Regions from separate parts of the Solibacillus sp. FSL W7-1464 genome, predicted to be linked through region 2. Evidence: a T-box and tRNA genes for the amino acid it is inferred to sense, from the RefSeq annotation. Region 2 holds a T-box; the other regions hold tRNA genes.
What was found. A T-box is a leader RNA that pairs with one kind of tRNA and senses whether it is charged. The one in region 2 lies ahead of ileS (isoleucine--tRNA ligase), so its partner is inferred to be a tRNA-Ile.
Positions count from the first base shown of each region.

Region 1: it has a tRNA-Ile gene. The T-box ahead of ileS (isoleucine--tRNA ligase) is inferred to sense a tRNA for this amino acid. The anticodon was not compared.
Region 3: it has a tRNA-Ile gene. The T-box ahead of ileS (isoleucine--tRNA ligase) is inferred to sense a tRNA for this amino acid. The anticodon was not compared.

Region 1 is NZ_JBBORC010000001.1:227,028-230,277, forward strand. Features, by position in the region: rRNA gene MKZ25_RS01095 (23S ribosomal RNA) at 1-251, shown strand, start outside; rRNA gene rrf (5S ribosomal RNA) at 410-525, shown strand; tRNA gene MKZ25_RS01105 (tRNA-Val) at 535-610, shown strand; tRNA gene MKZ25_RS01110 (tRNA-Thr) at 620-695, shown strand; tRNA gene MKZ25_RS01115 (tRNA-Lys) at 702-777, shown strand; tRNA gene MKZ25_RS01120 (tRNA-Gly) at 829-903, shown strand; tRNA gene MKZ25_RS01125 (tRNA-Leu) at 908-996, shown strand; tRNA gene MKZ25_RS01130 (tRNA-Arg) at 1,024-1,100, shown strand; tRNA gene MKZ25_RS01135 (tRNA-Pro) at 1,124-1,200, shown strand; tRNA gene MKZ25_RS01140 (tRNA-Ala) at 1,206-1,281, shown strand; tRNA gene MKZ25_RS01145 (tRNA-Ser) at 1,301-1,393, shown strand; tRNA gene MKZ25_RS01150 (tRNA-Asp) at 1,419-1,494, shown strand; tRNA gene MKZ25_RS01155 (tRNA-Phe) at 1,507-1,582, shown strand; tRNA gene MKZ25_RS01160 (tRNA-Ile) at 1,589-1,665, shown strand; tRNA gene MKZ25_RS01165 (tRNA-Asn) at 1,675-1,750, shown strand; tRNA gene MKZ25_RS01170 (tRNA-Glu) at 1,753-1,824, shown strand; gene ltrA (group II intron reverse transcriptase/maturase) at 2,400-3,250, shown strand, end outside.
Region 2 is NZ_JBBORC010000001.1:939,242-942,491, reverse strand. Features, by position in the region: gene ileS (isoleucine--tRNA ligase) at 1-1,934, opposite strand, end outside; T-box leader at 2,184-2,406, opposite strand; gene MKZ25_RS04465 (DivIVA domain-containing protein) at 2,473-3,018, opposite strand; gene MKZ25_RS04460 (YlmH family RNA-binding protein) at 3,114-3,250, opposite strand, start outside.
Region 3 is NZ_JBBORC010000001.1:2,884,350-2,887,599, forward strand. Features, by position in the region: gene MKZ25_RS14200 (NUDIX hydrolase) at 1-484, opposite strand, end outside; tRNA gene MKZ25_RS14205 (tRNA-Glu) at 559-630, opposite strand; tRNA gene MKZ25_RS14210 (tRNA-Ser) at 633-723, opposite strand; tRNA gene MKZ25_RS14215 (tRNA-Asn) at 738-813, opposite strand; tRNA gene MKZ25_RS14220 (tRNA-Ile) at 823-899, opposite strand; tRNA gene MKZ25_RS14225 (tRNA-Gly) at 911-984, opposite strand; tRNA gene MKZ25_RS14230 (tRNA-Phe) at 988-1,063, opposite strand; tRNA gene MKZ25_RS14235 (tRNA-Asp) at 1,069-1,144, opposite strand; tRNA gene MKZ25_RS14240 (tRNA-Met) at 1,148-1,222, opposite strand; tRNA gene MKZ25_RS14245 (tRNA-Ser) at 1,268-1,360, opposite strand; tRNA gene MKZ25_RS14250 (tRNA-Ile) at 1,381-1,457, opposite strand; tRNA gene MKZ25_RS14255 (tRNA-Met) at 1,465-1,538, opposite strand; tRNA gene MKZ25_RS14260 (tRNA-Ala) at 1,567-1,642, opposite strand; tRNA gene MKZ25_RS14265 (tRNA-Pro) at 1,651-1,727, opposite strand; tRNA gene MKZ25_RS14270 (tRNA-Arg) at 1,736-1,812, opposite strand; tRNA gene MKZ25_RS14275 (tRNA-Leu) at 1,832-1,920, opposite strand; tRNA gene MKZ25_RS14280 (tRNA-Gly) at 1,927-2,001, opposite strand; tRNA gene MKZ25_RS14285 (tRNA-Leu) at 2,048-2,132, opposite strand; tRNA gene MKZ25_RS14290 (tRNA-Lys) at 2,151-2,226, opposite strand; tRNA gene MKZ25_RS14295 (tRNA-Thr) at 2,233-2,308, opposite strand; tRNA gene MKZ25_RS14300 (tRNA-Val) at 2,318-2,393, opposite strand.

The DNA.
Region 1 (3,250 bases), 710 kb from region 2:
TCCTTAGTACGAGAGGACCGGGATGGACATACCGCTGGTGTACCAGTTGTCTTGCCAAAGGCATCGCTGGGTAGCTATGTATGGACGGGATAAGTGCTGAAAGCATCTAAGCATGAAGCCCCCCTCAAGATGAGATTTCCCATTACGCAAGTAAGTAAGACCCCTGAAAGACGATCAGGTAGATAGGTTCGAGGTGGAAGTGCGGTGACGCATGCAGCTGACGAATACTAATCGGTCGAGGACTTAACCACATTTTATTGCGCAATTCAATGAAACGTTTATCCAGTTTTGAAAGAATGATCTTTCTAAGGGTTTCAAGACACTTCGTGTATTGAAAGCCAATTAAGGAACGTCTACTAAAAGCACCACGTCCTGTGGTAACGTAGACGCCAGCACATCCATGTGCAAGTGAAGTGATGATGGCAAAGAGGTCACACCCGTTCCCATACCGAACACGGAAGTTAAGCTCTTTAGCGCCGATGGTAGTTGGGGGCTTCCCCCTGTGAGAGTAGGACGTCGCTTCGCTAGAATATTGGAGGATTAGCTCAGCTGGGAGAGCACCTGCCTTACAAGCAGGGGGTCGGCGGTTCGAGCCCGTCATCCTCCACCATTTCTAAATGCCGGTGTAGCTCAGTTGGTAGAGCAACTGACTTGTAATCAGTAGGTCGAGGGTTCGACTCCTTTCGCCGGCACCATTTAGAGAGCCATTAGCTCAGTTGGTAGAGCATCTGACTTTTAATCAGAGGGTCGAAGGTTCGAGTCCTTCATGGCTCACCAGTTTTATAAAATTATACATACTGTCAGAATAAATAGATCTTATGCATTTGTGCGGAAGTAGTTCAGTGGTAGAACACCACCTTGCCAAGGTGGGGGTCGCGAGTTCGAACCTCGTCTTCCGCTCCAAAATGCCGGGGTGGCGGAACTGGCAGACGCACAGGACTTAAAATCCTGCGGTGAGTGATCACCGTGCCGGTTCGATTCCGGCCCTCGGCACCATTTTATAATTCTTATCTCTAATAATGCGCGCCCGTAGCTCAATTGGATAGAGCGTCTGACTACGGATCAGAAGGTTGTGGGTTCGACTCCTGCCGGGCGCGCCATAATATATTTTTATTGACATATTCGGAATGTAGCTCAGCTTGGTAGAGCACTTGGTTTGGGACCAAGGGGTCGTAGGTTCGAATCCTGTCATTCCGACCATTTATGGGGCCTTAGCTCAGCTGGGAGAGCGCCTGCCTTGCACGCAGGAGGTCAGCGGTTCGATCCCGCTAGGCTCCACCATTTATATTTTATTCCCTTTGGAGGTATACCCAAGTCTGGCTGAAGGGATCGGTCTTGAAAACCGACAGGCGGGTAACACCGCGCGGGGGTTCGAATCCCTCTACCTCCTCCATTTTTAATATTCTTCTTTAGATGTTGGTCCCGTGGTGTAGCGGTTAACATGCCTGCCTGTCACGCAGGAGATCGCCGGTTCGATCCCGGTCGGGACCGCCATTTTTTTTTTATGGGTTTGTAGCTCAGTTGGTAGAGCATTAGATTGAAGCTCTAAGTGTCGGCGGTTCGATTCCGTCCAAACCCACCATACTATGGGCCTATAGCTCAGCTGGTTAGAGCGCACGCCTGATAAGCGTGAGGTCGATGGTTCGAGTCCATTTAGGCCCACCATAGTATTATTCCGAAGTAGCTCAGTTGGTAGAGCATCCGGCTGTTAACCGGCAGGTCGCAGGTTCGAGTCCTGCCTTCGGAGCCATTGGCCCGTTGGTCAAGTGGTTAAGACACCGCCCTTTCACGGCGGTAACACGGGTTCGAATCCCGTACGGGTCATACACTTGAATGAAAACACATTGCAAAATTTGCAATGTGTTTTTTTGGTGTGCCCGGCATGCACAACAGCCTGGTGGTGAAAGTCCACTACAGGCTTGGCAGTAGGAACTGTTAGCGAAAGACAAGGGTGTCCATGGTGACGTGGAATCTGAAGGAAGTCGGACGCAAACTCTCGAACTGACGAACAGAAATCAGATAAAAGGCTGACTTGGGACGGATGAGCTTGCCAAACAAAGCGAAGTCCAATACTGCCCAAATCCCATACAGTAAATCTGGCAGTTACATGAGAGGAAGGCGGTTGTGCTTACCCGGGGAGGTCTCTTGAGGGTTATTCAATTAACAATTTGTTTAGTGATAAATGGATGAATCAAGAGAAGTCAGCAGAAGCCATAGTAGTCTTCGACAAAAGATGAAGGGCCGAACAATCTTTTAAATCTTGAAAGAAACAAGGAGGTGGAGACATCCCGCCAAAACACAGAAAACATCAAGGTATAGACCGAATAGATGGCTACTTATAGAGGGATAAGCTGGAAGCGAAAGAGTATATAAGAGCGTGTAGGGATGTAAACATGGAAATGAAGAAACAAGAAAGTATCAATTTAATTGACAGAATTGCGTCCCATAGAAACCTATGGAATGCATATAAGAAAGTAAAAGGAAATGGAGGAGCACCTGGAATCGATGGTATCACGGTTGATGGACTGAAGGCGCATTTAATAAAATATGAGGAACCATTGAAAAGGAAATTAAAAGATGGTTCCTACCAACCTCAACCAGTGAAACGAGTAGCTATCCCAAAAGCGGATGGCTCCAAACGATATCTAGGTATACCATGTGTATTGGACAGAGTTGTTCAACAAGCCATTCTACAAGTCATCCAACCAATAATTGATCCACACTTTTCAGACAAAAGTTTTGGCTTTCGAAAAGGTCGAAACCAACACCAGGCAATTGCCCTCGCTAAGAAATATTACGAGGAAGGTTATCGAACAGTGGTGGACTGTGACTTGAAAAGTTACTTCGATACGATTCATCACCAGCGACTACGAGCTTATTTGGAAGAATTCATAACAGATAAAATAGTACTTAAGCTAATATGGAAATTCTTACGCTCAGGCATATTGGACAAGGACATCCTCATTGAAACGACAGAAGGTACACCCCAAGGGGGTCCACTCTCTCCAATTCTAGCAAACGTGTATTTAAACAAGCTAGATAGAGAGTTAGAAAAACGAGGACACCGATTCATTCGCTATGCGGATGATTTTGTGATTTATGTAAAGTCACCAAGAGCAGGTGAACGCGTCATGACCAGTGTCAAGAATTTTATCGAAGATGAACTGGGTCTCACAATCAATGAGCAGAAAAGTAAAGTGTGTGGCGCAACAGCAGCTACATTCTTAGGGTTTCATCTACAAAATCTGTC
Region 2 (3,250 bases):
TTACGGTATGTTTCAGAAACTTGCTTCAACATATCCATTGAAATACGAACGTCCCCTGTATAGTCAACAGATGCTACCCACATACGAATAATGTCGGCACCGTATTGGTTCATCACTTTGATCGGATCAATCGTGTTGCCAAGTGATTTAGACATTTTGCGTCCTTCGCCGTCCAATACGAATCCATGTGTTAATAAACCTTTATATGGTGCATGCCCATTAATCGCTACAGATGTGATTAATGATGAGTTGAACCAGCCGCGGTGTTGGTCAGAACCTTCAAGATAAAGGTCGGCAGGATATTTCAGTCCGCGCTCTGCTAAGACACCTTGGTGTGACGATCCTGAGTCGAACCATACGTCCATAATGTCATTTTCTTTTGTAAACTTGCCGTTCGGGCTGCCTTCATGTGTAAAGCCTTCAGGAAGCAAGTCTTTCGCTTCACGCTGGAACCAAATATTTGAACCGTGTTCACGGAATAATTTTGAAATATGAGCGATTGTATCCGGTGTGATGATCGGTGTTTCATCTTCCGCGTAGAAAATCGGAATTGGTACACCCCATGCACGCTGACGGGAAATTACCCAGTCACCACGGTCGCGAATCATATTGTAAAGACGAGTTTCACCCCAGCTTGGTGTAAATTCTGTCGCTTTTACTGCATCCAGCAATTCCCCACGGAACATTTCAACAGATGCGAACCATTGTGGTGTTGCACGGTAAATTACCGGTTTTTTTGTACGCCAGTCATGCGGGTATGAGTGTGTAAATTTAGAAACTTGTAATAATGCATTTTCTTCTTTTAATTTTTCAATGACAACCGGATTTGCCTTTTCATAGAATAATCCTTCAAAGCCAGGTGCTTCATTTGTATAGCAGCCACCGTTATCTACCGGTGATAAAATGTCCAGACCATAGCGTTTACCGATCTGATAGTCGTCCTCACCGTGACCTGGTGCTGTGTGTACACAACCAGTACCGGCATCAGCAGTTACGTGGTCACCAACCATCACTAGTGAATCACGTTTGTAAATTGGGTGTTCTGCAACGATCAAGTCAAGCTGTTCGCCTTGTACTTCCTGAACGATCTGAACATCTTCCCAGCCAAATGTCGCTGATAATTTTTCCAGTAAATCTTTTGCAACAATATATTTGCTGCCGTTAGTTTCAACGACAACATATGTGAATTCAGGATTTACCGAAATCCCTAAGTTTGCCGGAATTGTCCATGGCGTTGTTGTCCAGATGACAAATTTAGCATCTGCAGGTACTACATCTTTGCTGTCTTTAATACCGAATGCTACATAAATTGAATACGATTCAACATCTTTATATTCGATTTCTGCTTCTGCCAATGCAGACTCAGAAGATGGAGACCAATAGACCGGTTTTAAGCCTTTATAAATATAGCCCTTCTCCGCCATTTTCCCGAACACTTCAATTTGGCGTGCTTCGAATTCAGGTTTTAATGTGATATAAGGATTTTCCCAGTCACCGCGTACACCTAGACGACGGAATTGGCTTTTTTGGTTTTCGATCTGTTCATAAGCGTATTTTTCGCAAAGCTCGCGGAATTCTGCAACCGACATTTCTTTACGTTTAACGCCTTTATTTGTTAATGCCTGTTCGATTGGTAAACCGTGTGTATCCCAACCTGGAATATATGGCACGTGGAAACCTGACATCGATTTTTGGCGGTTAATCATGTCTTTGATCACTTTGTTTAATGCGTGACCGATATGGATGTCTCCGTTTGCATATGGAGGGCCATCATGCAGTAAATAGTGCGGACGGTCTTTTGTACGTTCCAGCACTAATTTGTTAATATCCATTTCATCCCATTGTGCCTGAACTTGCGGCTCTTTAGTTGGCAAACCGCCGCGCATAGGGAAGTCTGTTTTCGGCATTAATAATGTGTCTTTATACTCTACCATTGTAAATTCCTCCTAGTGATCTTATCGAGTGCTGATTGTTGATGGTTGATTTCCATTCGGGGGCCAACACGATGTTGGTCACGAATGCATTGTCACAGGACGTGACGATTTTAGCATTCGTTCCATCCTCCCCTCCATTCCAATCAACGTTTCAGCAAAAATGAATGCGTTTCATCGATTGTCATACTTTTAATGCTCCAATAGGGGTTTTGGAACTTTTAAACAACAAAAAAGCCCCTAATCCCTGTAAAAAGGGACGAGGAGCATTAGTCTCGTGGTACCACCCTAAATTCGCTAAATAAAATTAGCCTCATTAGACACTGTAACGTCGTGTGCTACGAAATAACTTACTCGAATTTCAGTTATTTAGCTCGGGAGTGATTTTCGATTTAACTTGCTTCGTTCGAGCTCTCACCATCCTCGAATCGCTATACCACAATGTTAAATTTACTGTCTCCGTCAAAGCATGATGCAAGTGCATCCTATTCATTATTTTTCAGTATATGAAAAGGCTGTATAAAATGTCAAGTACCGTTGACTAATAAACGGCATTTTCGTCATTTTGACTCTCTTCATTAATTTCTTTACGATTGTTGTCCTGAATTTCCGTTAAATCTACGTCATATTCGAGTAAGTGATCCCAGTCGCCTGTATTCAGTAAATCAAGCTGTGCTTCCACCAACATTTTAAAACGGTTGCGGAACACTTTCGACTGTTTTTTCAATTCGTCAATCTCGATCGTTACTTTTCTTGCTTTTGCCAATGCATCATTTACTATACGGTCTGCATTTTTTTCAGCTTCTTTAACGATAAGTTTTGCTTCTTTTTCGGAATTGCGACGAACTTCGCCAGCTGCCTCTTGAGCTACAACAATTGACTTCTGTAAAGTGTCTTCCAATGAATTGTAATGATTCATTTGTTCTGACATCATTTTAATCTTTTCTTCGAGCTCTTTTTTTTCGCGTAAAACAATCTCATAATCTTTTATAATCTGATCTAAAAATTCATTTACTTCGTCTTCTGCATATCCACGGAATCCGCGTGTAAACTCCTTATTATGTATATCAAGAGGTGATAATGGCATATCGTTCTACTCTCCTTTTTTACGTACATTCTTACAAGTATTATAAACGTTTCTTTTCGGAATAACATCATGTTTTCCTAAAAAACAGTTGAAAATTATACTTTTTGCTCTAAACGTCCTACTTGTAATCGAATCTTGTCTTTTTTTGTCCGCCCTTCTGTCAGGATGACTTTTAACCGCCCATATCCTCTTGCGGAAATAATGTCGCCTTCCTGCAATTCAAAGGCTACAG
Region 3 (3,250 bases), 1.9 Mb from region 2:
CAATTTTCTTTATTTTACTGGTCGCGAGCAATATAAATTGATTTAAGTCAACAGAGTATATACCATCCAGTTCTTCTCGTTGAAGAGTGAACTGCTCAATTCCTCCCCTTAACTCATATATAAACACATTTGCAAACTCATAATCCTTAATTTTTTCATTGTCTATACTGTACGGAATGACCCCAAGAGATATTAATTGCGAAAACCTAACGTTAATCCCTACTTCTTCCTCTAATTCGCGTACACCATCTTCAACCGTCTCCGATGCGAGTATATGACCGGCTGCTGTAATATCAAATTGATTTGGATAATCCTTTTTATTTTTACTTCTCAACTGTAAATAAATGCGCCATTCAGAATCTGTTCTTTCAATAATCCAGCAATGAAATACTTCATGCCAATAACCGTTTGCATGAATGAAATCACGTTGTTCAATACCAGTTTGCTTATAATATTGATCAAATACTTTTAAATATTCGTTCACTGGAATCTCTCCTTTTTATACAAAAAAACGCTAAGTACATGTAAAAGTACTTAGCGTTTCCGCTTTTCTATGTATGACCCGTACGGGATTCGAACCCGTGTTACCGCCGTGAAAGGGCGGTGTCTTAACCACTTGACCAACGGGCCGATGGCGGAGACAGAGGGATTTGAACCCTCGCGCCGCTTACGCGACCTACACCCTTAGCAGGGGCGCCTCTTCAGCCTCTTGAGTATGTCCCCAAAAATAGAAAAAATGGCTCCGAAGGCAGGACTCGAACCTGCGACCTGCCGGTTAACAGCCGGATGCTCTACCAACTGAGCTACTTCGGAATAATACTATGGTGGGCCTAAATGGACTCGAACCATCGACCTCACGCTTATCAGGCGTGCGCTCTAACCAGCTGAGCTATAGGCCCTATTTAAAAACTGGAGCGGGTGATCGGAATCGAACCGACAACATCAGCTTGGAAGGCTGAGGTTTTACCACTAAACTACACCCGCAAATGGTGGGTTTGGACGGAATCGAACCGCCGACACTTAGAGCTTCAATCTAATGCTCTACCAACTGAGCTACAAACCCACAAATGGCGGTCCCGACCGGGATCGAACCGGCGATCTCCTGCGTGACAGGCAGGCATGTTAACCGCTACACCACGGGACCATTTGGTTGCGGGGGCAGGACTTGAACCTGCGACCTTCGGGTTATGAGCCCGACGAGCTACCACTGCTCCACCCCGCGATAATATGATGGTTGAATCTGTTTAAAGTACCCAGTTTGTAAAAATGGAGGAGGTAGAGGGATTCGAACCCCCGCGCGGTGTTACCCGCCTGTCGGTTTTCAAGACCGATCCCTTCAGCCAGACTTGGGTATACCTCCATTATGATTAGTACGTTAACTGGTGGACCTTACAGGACTCGAACCTGTGACCGGACGGTTATGAGCCGTCTGCTCTAACCAACTGAGCTAAAGGTCCTTTAAGATGGCGGCAGAGGGAGTCGAACCCACGACCTTTCGGGTATGAACCGAGTGCTCTAGCCAACTGAGCTACACCGCCAGGATCTTTATTTTGGTTACAAAAAATATGGTGGAGCCTAGCGGGATCGAACCGCTGACCTCCTGCGTGCAAGGCAGGCGCTCTCCCAGCTGAGCTAAGGCCCCATAAATGATGGTCGGAATGACAGGATTCGAACCTACGACCCCTTGGTCCCAAACCAAGTGCTCTACCAAGCTGAGCTACATTCCGAAATAATATGGCGCGCCCGGCAGGAGTCGAACCCACAACCTTCTGATCCGTAGTCAGACGCTCTATCCAATTGAGCTACGGGCGCATATTGTTTATTGTAAAGATGGTGCCGAGGGCCGGAATCGAACCGGCACGGTGATCACTCACCGCAGGATTTTAAGTCCTGTGCGTCTGCCAGTTCCGCCACCCCGGCATTTTTTGGAGCGGAAGACGAGGTTCGAACTCGCGACCCCCACCTTGGCAAGGTGGTGTTCTACCACTGAACTACTTCCGCAAAATGCATAAGATATTTTTACTCTGACAGTATTATGAAATTAAAATGGTGCGGGTGAAGGGAGTCGAACCCCCACGCCTTGCGGCGCTAGATCCTAAGTCTAGTGCGTCTGCCAATTCCGCCACACCCGCAGCAGACAATATAAAAACTGGTGAGCCATGAAGGACTCGAACCTTCGACCCTCTGATTAAAAGTCAGATGCTCTACCAACTGAGCTAATGGCTCTCTAAATGGTGCCGGCGAAAGGAGTCGAACCCTCGACCTACTGATTACAAGTCAGTTGCTCTACCAACTGAGCTACACCGGCATTTAGAAATGGTGGAGGATGACGGGCTCGAACCGCCGACCCCCTGCTTGTAAGGCAGGTGCTCTCCCAGCTGAGCTAATCCTCCAATGGGTATATGCTGATTATTTTTTCGTAACCGCATGTCCTTTCTCTTAAGGACAAGATTTATATTATCATTACTTTTTTTATAATGCAATACCTTTTTTGAAATTATTTTTATAAAATATATTTATTTTCTAATTTTTCCATTTATTCATCTATGTTGCAGATGAAAACGTTTACTTAGTATAACGAAATTCTAATATGTTTCACTTACTTTATCAAGACTTGTTTTTAATATTTATAAATCATTCTGATATAATTATTAATATTACTTATAAATATTTAGTGTTTTAGAATATACGACTACTTATTTATACATTTTATATACTAAAGCTGTCAAGAAAATATCCGTACATTTATCATTATTTTTTAAAGTAATGATAGAATAACCATTTTAAAGATTTCCACCTATTGGTTTCTAAATGTACTCTTTATCTTTATATTTTTTCCAGTGTTTTTCAATGTTTTATGTTATTCTATCATAATAATATTCATATTAAAATGCACTTAAAATGATGCTATTTCGTTAGCTGATGTTTGTACCTGCCGTAGCTTTATTTAGAAACTACGAATCTGATGTTAAATCCTTGTTATCGCCTTTTAAATTGCTTTTACCAGCTTTTTGTTAAGCCGGGGATATGAATACCTCTACATACATTATTCGTAGAAAATCGGTTTAAACAGTCCTCTAAACTAGCGGCAACTAAACTATTTGCATTGTCATTCCAACTTTCATTAAATAACCGGAAAACCTCTGTTCCTTTTCCCAAGCAGTAGCCATTAAATTATATTCGTCTAAAGTGAATTCCGGTTGCCGGTTAATTGACTCAACACAGGTTTTATAATTAAGAAATTATTCAA